Regions from separate parts of the Streptomyces sp. NBC_01515 genome, predicted to be linked through region 3. Evidence: riboswitches for the same ligand, from Rfam matches in the RefSeq annotation. Region 3 holds a riboswitch; each other region holds the start of a gene.

Region 1 (3,246 bases), 4.4 Mb from region 3:
GACAGCACCGAGCCGTGCACGGAGGCGTTGACGCGCCGCATCGCGACCGTCGTCAGCTCCGTACCGGAGGCCACCAGCGCGCGCTCCAGGACGTCGAGGCTGGGCGCACCCCCGGTGCCCATGATCAGCCGGGACGTGAAGGACGTACCACCGAGGACGAAGGGGTCGTCGGCCATGGGTCAGCCTCCTTGGACGGCGGTGAGGACCTCGACGCGGTCTCCCTCGGAGAGGGACGTCGATGGCCACTCCGCGCGCGGGACGACGGTTTCGTTGAGGGCGGCGGCCACACCGGAGGGGGCCGGGGTGAGGGACCGTACGAGCACGTCGAGGGGCGTGCCGGGAGCGATCTCCTGGTGCTCGCCGTTGACGGAGATGTTCATGCGGGCTGCTCCACGAGGTGCGTGCGGGCGAACCGCTTCGGGGTGAACGGGCGTGCCTCGTCCGGGAGTTCACCGGTACTGAGCGCGTGCGCCAGGGCGTCGCCGGTGACCGGGGTGAGCAGCACGCCGTTGCGGTAGTGCCCGGTGGCCAGCAGCAGTCCCGGCAGCGCGGTCGGGCCGAGCAGGGGTGCGTTGTCGGGGGAGCCGGGGCGCAGTCCGGCCCGGGTCTCGGTGAGCGGGAGTTCGGTGATCCCGGGGACCAACTCGTGGGCGTCGCGCAGCAGTTCGTAGACACCGCCGGCGGTCACGGTGGTGTCCCAGCCCAGCTCCTCGCTGGTCGCGCCGACGACCAGCTCGCCGTTCTCGCGCGGCACCAGGTACACCTGGCTGCCGCGCACCACGGCCCGCACGGTCCGGCTCAGGAACGGCGCGTGTCGCTCCGGCACGGTCAGCCGCAGCACCTGCCCCTTCACGGGCCGTACGGGCGGCAGGACGTCGTCCGGGACCCCCCGCAGCTGCCCGCTGAGGCTGCCGCCCGCGAGCACTACTTGGTCCGCGGCGAGCGTGACGTCCTCACGCGTGACGACCCCCGTGGCGCGGTCCCGCCCGACCGTGAGCCGCTCGACCCACGTCCGGTGGAAGACGACCCCGGCGCGCTCGCACGCGGCCACCAGCGCGCCCGCCAGCCGCCGCGGGTCGACCTGGTGGTCCCCGTCGACCCTGAGCCCCCCGCGCACGCCCGGCGCGAGCATCGGCTCCAGGCGCCGGCACTCGCGCCCCGACAGCCACTCGGAGTCGAGCCCCGACCGGTGCTGGAGGGCGTGGAGTTCGCGCAGATGGGCCCGGTCGTCGGCGTCCAGGGCGACGGCGAGCGTGCCGCAGCGGCGGTAGCCGAGGTCGAGGCCGGTGAGGTCGGTCAGCTCGGCCGCGAAGTCCGGGTAGCGGTCCGCCGAGGCCAGGTTGAGGGCGAGCAGGGTCTGTTCGCCGTAGTGGAGCTCGGTGACGGCGGCCAGCATCCCGGCGGCCACCTGGGCGGCCCCGCCGCCCGGCTCGGGGTCCAACACCGCCGTGGAGAAGCCGCGTTGGGCCGCGCGCCAGGCCGTGACCAGGCCGATGATCCCGCCCCCGACGACGAGGACGTCTGACGTACGTGCAGGCATGGGCGTCCAGCCCCTCCCTTCGCCGGCATGACCCGGATCAGGTTCGTACGGTCGGAGGCCGCCAGCCTCCCTCTCAGCCCGGTACGTCCGGACTCCCGCGAGTGCTTTACTCGGCCACCCTAGCCCGTGCTTTGTGCGCCAGTAAGGGAGCCTTCGTCCATGGCCCGCTCGCTCGACGGTCTCGTCCTCGCCCCTGTCGCGGACCAGGCCCCAGGTCAGGTCGGTACGCGCACCCGGTTCGCGTACCACGAGAAGGACGGCGAGATCTGGGCCGAGTACGGGGGCGGCGACGTCGTACGGGGGCGTCTCGTCGGCACGCGCGCGGGGGACCGGATCGACTTCCGGTACGTGCAGTTGAAGACGGACGGGACGACGTCCTCCGGGCACTGCGTGTCCGAAGTGGTCGCGTTGCCGGACGGCCGCATTCGCCTCGACGAGACCTGGGAGTGGGAGTCCCAGGAGGGAAACGGGACCAGCACTGTGGAACAGGTCACCTGACGCGCCCGCTGACTGACAAATTGTCAGGTGTCTATGGTGATCGAGTGAGCGAGCAGACGCGGGACCAGGGCACGGTGGCAGGACGGCGTGTGGTCGTCGTCGGCGCGGGCATGGCCGGGGTGCAGACCGCGGTCGCGCTGCGGGAACAGGGCTTCACCGGCACCGTCACCCTGATCGGCGCGGAACCCCATCAGCCGTACGACCGGCCCCCGCTGTCCAAGGCCGTCCTGCTCGGCAAGGCCGAGGGCTCCGCCTTCGACGTCGACTTCGAGGCGCTCGGCATCGAGGTGCAACTGGGGCGCGAGGTGGTGGGCGTGCGCCCCGCCGACCACGAACTGGACACCGCCGAGGGCCCGGTGCCCTACGACGTCCTCGTGCTCGCCACCGGTGCCGAACCGATCCGGCTGCCGGGCGCCGACGGCATCCCCGGGGTGCACCTGCTGCGCACCCTGGACGACGCCGAGCGGCTGCGGCCGGTGCTCGCCCGGCAGCACGACATCGTGGTGGTCGGCGCGGGCTGGATCGGCGCCGAGTTCGCCACGGCCGCGCGTGAGGCGGGCTGCGCGGTGACCGTCGTGGAAGCCGCCGACCGGCCGCTCGCGGGGGCGCTGCCCGCCGAGGTGGCCGCGCCGATGGCCGCCTGGTACGCCGCCGCCGGAGCCTCGCTGCGGACGCACGCGCGCGTGGCGCACGTCGAACCCGGCGAGGTGGTCCTCGACGACGGCTCACGGCTGCCCGCGGGTGCTGTCGTGGTCGGCATCGGCGCCCGCCCCGCCACCGCCTGGCTGGCGGGCTCCGGCATCGAACTGGGCGCGCACCGCGAGGTCCTGGCCGACGCCGGGCTGCGCACCTCGGTACCGGACGTGTACGCGGTCGGCGACTGCGCCTCCTTCCCTTCGGGAAGGTACGGCGAGCGCCTTCTGGTCCACCACTGGGACAACGCCCTCCAGGGGCCGCGCACGGTCGCCGCGAACATCGTGGGGGAGAGCCCGGCGGTGTACGACCCGGTGCCGTACTTCTGGTCGGAGCAGTTCGGCCGCTTCGTCCAGTACGCCGGCCATCACGCGTCCGCCGACACCACCCTCTGGCGCGGCGATCCGGCCAACCCCGCGTGGAGCGTCTGCTGGCTGCGCGAGGACCGTCTGGTGGCCCTCCTGGCGGTCGGCCGCCCCCGTGACCTGGCCCAGGGCCGCCGCCTGATCGAGTCG
Region 2 (3,246 bases), 2.0 Mb from region 3:
GGGGTCGGGAGTTGGCGTAACGCTTCGCCACGGACTCTGAAGCCGCACGGGCCGTGAAGCCGCTGGAAGCGCCGGGAACCCTGAAGGGCCCTGTGGAGTTCTGAAGGCCTCGGGTGAGGTTGAAGTACCGCGGGTCCGGGGATCCGCAGTAACGCTTCTGCGTGGCTCCCTGGGGCGGTTCTCGCCGCCCGCCGCAGTGCCTGCGGTGAATCAATCAGCGCCCACGGCGTCTCAGTGCTTGCGGCGCCGGCCCTTCCCGCCGCGCGCCGGAGCGGGCTTGGCGTTCGGCGCCGCCGTGGCCGACGCGGCTGTCGTAGCCGAGCCCGGTCCAGCCGCACCCGCCGGAACCGCCTCGCGCCCCGGTCGGTCCGCCGAGACCACCAGGGCCGCGAGGGCCGTGGTGACCGGTACCGATGCGACCAGGCCGATGGAACCCACCAGCGTGCGCACGATCTCCTCGGCGACCAACTCGCTGTTGGCGACCGCGCCCACGCTGCTCTGCGCGATGGAGAAGAGCAGCAACAGGGGCAGCGCGGCGCCCGCGTAGGCGAGGACGAGCGTGTTGACGACCGACGCGATGTGGTCGCGGCCGATGCGGATGCCGGCGCGGTACAGCCCGCGCCAGCCCATCGCGGGGTTCGCCTCGTGCAGCTCCCAGACCGCCGATGTCTGGGTGACCGTCACATCGTCGAGCACGCCGAGCGAACCGATGATGACGCCGGCGAGCAGCAGACCGCTCATGTCGATGGACGGGTACAGCCCGTGGATCAGGCCCGTGTTGTCGTCCGTGTTGCCGGTCAGCGCGGCCCAGCCGATGAACACCGAGCCCAGGACGCCGATCAGCACCAGCGACATCAGGGTGCCGAGCACCGCCACCGATGTTCGGGCCGACAGGCCGTGGCACATGTAGAGGGCGATGAGCATGATGGCGCTCGATCCGACCACCGCCACGATCAGCGGGTTCGAGCCGTGCAGGATCGCGGGCAGGATGAAGAAGTTCAGGATCATGAAGCTGATGGCCAGCGCGACCAGCGCCATGACACCGCGCAGCCGGCCCACCACCACGACGGCCAGCGCGAAGATCCCGGCGAGCAGTGCCATCGGGAACTTACGGTTCACATCGGTGACGGAGTACTGCAGATCCCTGGGCGCGGAGGGCTCGTACGCGACCACGACCTTCTCGCCCTGATGCAACTGCCGTGACTGGTCGGGCTGCACGATCTCCGTGAACGTACGGCCCTTGTCCTTGCCGGTGGAGACCGTGACCGTGGCCTTCTTGCAGGTGCCGCCCGCTTCCTGCGCCGCAGAGGAGCCCTCGGCGGTGGAGGTGTCCCCGGTCGAGCCTCCGCCCGATGCGTTCACCGAGGCGCAGCTCACGCTGATGACCTTGGTGACCGTCGCCTGCTGTGTCTGCCGGTCGAAGCCGACCCCGGTGCGCTTGTGCGACGGGGCGCCGCCGGGCCAGAGCACCACCATGCCGACCACGACCGCCACCGTGAACGGGATCAGGATCGCCGCGATGACCTTCCGCAGATGCCGGGAGACGGGGGCGGCGGGGCCGTGGTTGTGCGAGTGACCGTGTCCTCCACCGCCTGCTCCGGAACTGTGCCCGCCGTCGCCACCCGGGCCGTGTCCACCGTCCCCACCCGAGCCGTGGTCGTGCCCGGAACCGGAGCCGTGGTCATCGCTGGGTCCGTGGTCGTGGCCATGCGGCCGCCCGGTCGGCGGGTACGGGGGCTGCTGTGTGGTGGTCACCGCCCGATCATCGCAAGAACGCCGGAGGCCCACTGTTCAGCGCGCCACTTATGACGCTAGCGTGGAGGCACCTTTGCACACGCGGGAGCTCGGAGCACCGGGCTGAGAGGGCGCTGACCTTCGTCTTTGCGCTGTTTCACGTGAAACGTCACCTGAATCGAGTGATGTTTCACATGAAACATCGACTGACGGAAGCCGCTGCGTCGACCGCCGAACCTGTTACCGGGTAATGCCGGCGTAGGGAGTAGGTCTCATGACCAACAAGGACGCACACACGTCTGCCGTCAGCCAGGACGAACAGCCCATTCCGGGCGAGGAGTTCGCGCGGGCCGAGCAGCCCACGGCGGCCGGAGAACCGGCGGAGGCCGAGCAGTCCATCGGCTGGCACAAGGGGTACGTCGCGGGCTCGCGCCCCGATCTTCGGGTGCCGGTCCGTCAGGTGCACCTCACCAATGGGCAGTCCGTGACGCTGTACGACACCTCCGGCCCGTACACCGATCCGCTCGTCGACACCGACGTCCGCAGGGGGCTGGCGCCGCTGCGGGAGAACTGGATCATCGCCCGCGGCGACACCGAGGAGTACGCGGGCCGGCCCGTCCGCCCCGAGGACGACGGGATCAAGCACACCTCACCGCGCGGTGGACTGCGCAACCTCGACGCGGTGTTCCCCGGCCGGCCGCGTCAGCCGCGGCGCGGGCGGGACGGCACGGCGGTCACGCAACTCGCCTACGCGCGACGGGGCGAGATCACGCCGGAGATGGAGTTCGTGGCCGTAAGGGAGAAGGTTTCGCCCGAGGTGGTCCGGGAGGAGATCGCGGCCGGGCGGGCGGTGCTGCCGGCCAACGTCAACCACCCCGAGATCGAGCCGATGATCATCGGTAAGCGGTTCCTGGTGAAGGTCAACGCCAACATCGGCAATTCCGCGGTCACTTCCTCCATCGAGGAGGAGGTCGAGAAGATGACCTGGGCGACCCATTGGGGCGCCGACACGGTCATGGACCTGTCCACCGGCCGCAATATCCACACCACCCGTGAGTGGGTGCTGCGCAACTCCCCCGTCCCCATCGGCACGGTGCCGCTCTACCAGGCGCTCGAAAAGGTCGACGGCCGCGCCGAGGAGCTGACCTGGGAGATCTACAAGGACACGGTCGTCGAACAGGCCGAGCAGGGCGTGGACTACATGACCGTCCACGCGGGCGTGCGGCTGCCGTTCGTACCGCTCACGGCGAACCGCAAGACGGGCATCGTCTCGCGCGGCGGCTCGATCATGGCGGCCTGGTGCCTCGCGCACCACAAGGAATCGTTCCTCTACGAGAACTTCGAGGAACTGAGCGAGATCCTCGCCGCCTACGACGTCACGTACTCGCTCGGCGACGGCCTGCGGCCGGGGTCGATCGCGGACGCCAACGACGAGGCGCAGTTCGCGGAGTTGCGGACGCTCGGGGAACTCAACACGATCGCGAAGCGTTTCAACGTACAGACCATGATCGA
Region 3 (3,246 bases):
GCCGGCCCCCCGCGGGCGCCGTGCGGTCACCGACGGGTCCACGAGCCGCAGGGCGCTCTCCCGTCGCCGTACGGTCCAGGCGTGGACGGCGAGGATCGCGCCGACCGCGACGAACTGGACGATCGTGAGCACGGCCGCCGTGGACAGGTCGAAGACCTCGGACGTCTGGCGGTAGATCTCGACTTCGAGGGTGGAGAAGGTCGGGCCGCCGAGGATCTGGACCACGCCGAAGGACGTGAAGGTGAAGAGGAAGACCATCAGCGCGGCGGCGGCCACGGCGGGCCCGAGCGCGGGCAGCGTCACCTTCCGCCAGGCCCGGAGCCGGGAGGCACCGAGCATCCGCGCGGCCTCCTCCTGGCGCGGGTCGAGCTGTGCCCAGAGGCCGCCCACCGTCCGTACGACGACCGCGTAGTTGAAGAAGACGTGCGCGAGCAGGATGGCCCACACGGTGGTGTCCAGCCGTACGCCCCACAGGTCGTCCAGGAGTCCGCCCCGGCCGACGAGCGCGAGGAAGGCCGTACCGACGACGACCGTCGGCAGCACGAAGGGGACCGTCACGGCGGCCCGCAGGACGTGCCTACCCGGGAAGTCGAAGCGCGCGAAGACGTACGCGCCGGGGAGCGCGATCAGCAGCGTGAGCGCGGTGGACGCGAGCGCCTGCCAGGTGGTGAACCACAGGACGTGCCGGATGTCTGACTGGACCAGCACGTCCCGGATACGGCCCAACTGCCAGGCGCCGTCGACCTTGAGGCCGCGCGCGACGATCGCGGCGACGGGGTAGGCGAAGAACACCGCGAAGAACGCGACGGGCAGGGCCATGAGGCCGAGCCGCGTCACGTTGCCCCGATGGGTCCTCCGTGGGGCTACTTCAGTACGAGCGAGGTCCACGACTTGACCCACTGGTCCCGGTCGGCGGCGATCTTCGTGGGCGCCATGGTCTCGGGGTCCGAGGCCTGGCGGCCGTACTTCACGAACTCCTGCGGCACCTGGGCGCCTTCGATCACCGGGTAGACGAACATGTTGAGCGGCATGTCCTGCTGGAACTCCTTGGTCAGCAGGAAGTCGAGGAACGCCTTGCCGCCGTTGGTGTTCTTCGCGTTGCTGAGCAGGCCCGCGTACTCGGTCTGCCGGAAGCAGGTGCCGTACGACACCCCGGTGGGCGCGGTGGTCGGCTTCGGGTCGGCGTAGATGACCTCGGCGGGCGGCGAGGAGGCGTACGAGACGACGAGGGGCCGGTCGCCGCCCGCCTTCTTGCCGCCGGCGGAACCGGAGAACTCCTGGTCGTAGGCCTGCTCCCAGCCGTCGACCACCTTGACGCCGTTGGCCTTGAGCTTCTTCCAGTAGCCCTGCCAGCCGTCGTCGCCGAACTGGGCCGCGCTGCCGAGCAGGAAGCCGAGACCGGGCGAGGAGGTGGCCGCGTTCTCGGTGACGAGGAGGTTCTTGTACTCGGGCTTGACCAGGTCCGCGAAGGAGGTCGGCGGGGTCAGCTTGTGCTCGCTGAAGTAGGCCTTGTCGTAGTTGACGCAGATGTCGCCGGTGTCGATGGGGGTGACCCGGTGCTTGGTCTGGTCGACGCGGTACTCGGGCTTGACGAGGTCGGAGCCCTTCGCGTCGTAGGACTGGAAGAGGCCGTTGTCGAGCGCGCGGGAGAGCAGGGTGTTGTCGACGCCGAAGAAGACGTCGCCCTGGGGGTTGTCCTTGGTCAGGATCGCCTTGTTGACGGCCTGGCCGGCGTCGCCGTCCTTGAGGACCTTGACCGTGTAGCCGGACTGCTTCTCGAAGTCCTTGAGGACGCTCTTCGAGACGGCCCAGGAGTCGTGGCTGACGAGGGTGACGGTCTTGGAGTCGCCGCCGCTGCCGCTGTCGGACGAGCCGCACGCGGAGAGCGTGAGCAGCCCGAGGCCGACGGCCGCGGCCACGAACGTCTTGGTGTGGTGCACGGTTGTTTTCCTCCTGGGGTGTCCAGGAAGAGACGCGGCCCCGCCCACAGGACGTGGGCAGGGCGCAACAGCAAGAGTGGTGACCGAACTTCCTACCCAGAATGACCTGGGCGAGGTTCAGAGGGTCTGCGGACAATCCCGCACTCTCAGCGCTGTGGCGCTCCCCTGTCGGAATATGAAGATGTACCTACGCCGGTCAGCCTACCGCTCGGTCGCGGCGAGCTGGCCGCACGCTCCGTCGATCTCCTGGCCCCGGGTGTCCCGGACGGTGACCGGCACCCCGTGGGCCGCGATGGCCTCGACGAACGCCTTCTCGTCCTCGGGGCGGGAGGCCGTCCACTTCGAGCCCGGCGTCGGGTTCAGCGGGATCAGGTTGACGTGCACGGGCTTGCCCTTGAGGAGGCGGCCGAGCCGGTCGCCGCGCCACGCCTGGTCGTTGATGTCGCGGATCAGCGCGTACTCGATGGACAGCCGGCGCCCCGACTTCGCCGCGTACTCCCAGCCCGCGTCGAGGACCTCGCGCACCTTCCACCGCGTGTTCACGGGGACCAGGGTGTCGCGCAGGTCGTCGTCAGGGGCGTGCAGCGAGATCGCGAGGCGGCACTTGAAGCCCTCGTCGGAGAAGCGGTGGATCGCCGGGACCAGTCCGACCGTCGAGACGGTGATCCCACGCTGCGAGAGGCCGAGGCCGTCCGGCTCGGGGTCGGTGAGGGCACGGATGGACTGGACGACCCGCTTGTAGTTGGCGAGGGGCTCGCCCATGCCCATGAAGACGATGTTGGACAGCCGCGCGGGACCACCGGGGATCTCCCCGTCCCGCAACGCCCGCATCCCGTCGACGATCTGGTGCACGATCTCACCGGTCGACAGATTGCGGTCCAGGCCGGCCTGTCCGGTCGCGCAGAACGGGCAGTTCATCCCGCACCCCGCCTGTGAGCTGATGCACATGGTGACCCGGTCCGGGTACCGCATCAGCACCGACTCGACGAGCGTCCCGTCGAACAGCCGCCACAGCGTCTTGCGGGTGGTCTCCTGGTCGGTCGACAGATGCCGTACGACGGTCATCAGCTCAGGAAGCAGCGCTTCTTGCAGCTTGGCGCGCGAACCGGCGGGGATGTCGGTCCACTCCGCCGGGTCGTGCGCGAGGCGCGCGAAGTAGTGCTGCGAGAGCTGCTTGGCGCGAAACGGCTTCTCCCCGACCGCGGCGACGACTTCCTTGCGCTCGGCGGGCGTGAGATCGGCAAGGTGCCGCGGCGGCTTCTGGGCTCCGCGGGGGGCGACGAATGTGAGTTCTCCGGGCTTAGGC

Evidence for each region. A riboswitch is a leader RNA that binds a small molecule or an ion and turns the genes downstream of it on or off. The one in region 3 is predicted to bind thiamine pyrophosphate.
Region 1: linked by a shared signal. The riboswitch ahead of thiO (glycine oxidase ThiO) and the one ahead of OG407_RS36145 (thiamine ABC transporter substrate binding subunit) in region 3 are both predicted to bind thiamine pyrophosphate.
Region 2: linked by a shared signal. The riboswitch ahead of thiC (phosphomethylpyrimidine synthase ThiC) and the one ahead of OG407_RS36145 (thiamine ABC transporter substrate binding subunit) in region 3 are both predicted to bind thiamine pyrophosphate.

Annotation. Positions count from the first base shown of each region.
Region 1 is NZ_CP109416.1:3,512,213-3,515,458, reverse strand. Features, by position in the region: gene OG407_RS15570 (thiazole synthase) at 1-176, opposite strand, end outside; gene thiS (sulfur carrier protein ThiS) at 180-380, opposite strand; gene thiO (glycine oxidase ThiO) at 377-1,540, opposite strand; TPP riboswitch at 1,538-1,649, opposite strand; gene OG407_RS15555 (hypothetical protein) at 1,700-2,038, shown strand; gene OG407_RS15550 (NAD(P)/FAD-dependent oxidoreductase) at 2,083-3,246, shown strand, end outside.
Region 2 is NZ_CP109416.1:5,937,191-5,940,436, forward strand. Features, by position in the region: gene OG407_RS26695 (YibE/F family protein) at 232-1,755, opposite strand; TPP riboswitch at 1,827-2,016, shown strand; gene thiC (phosphomethylpyrimidine synthase ThiC) at 2,009-3,246, shown strand, end outside.
Region 3 is NZ_CP109416.1:7,961,867-7,965,112, reverse strand. Features, by position in the region: gene OG407_RS36150 (ABC transporter permease) at 1-819, opposite strand, end outside; gene OG407_RS36145 (thiamine ABC transporter substrate binding subunit) at 864-1,940, opposite strand; TPP riboswitch at 2,012-2,117, opposite strand; gene rlmN (23S rRNA (adenine(2503)-C(2))-methyltransferase RlmN) at 2,142-3,246, opposite strand, start outside.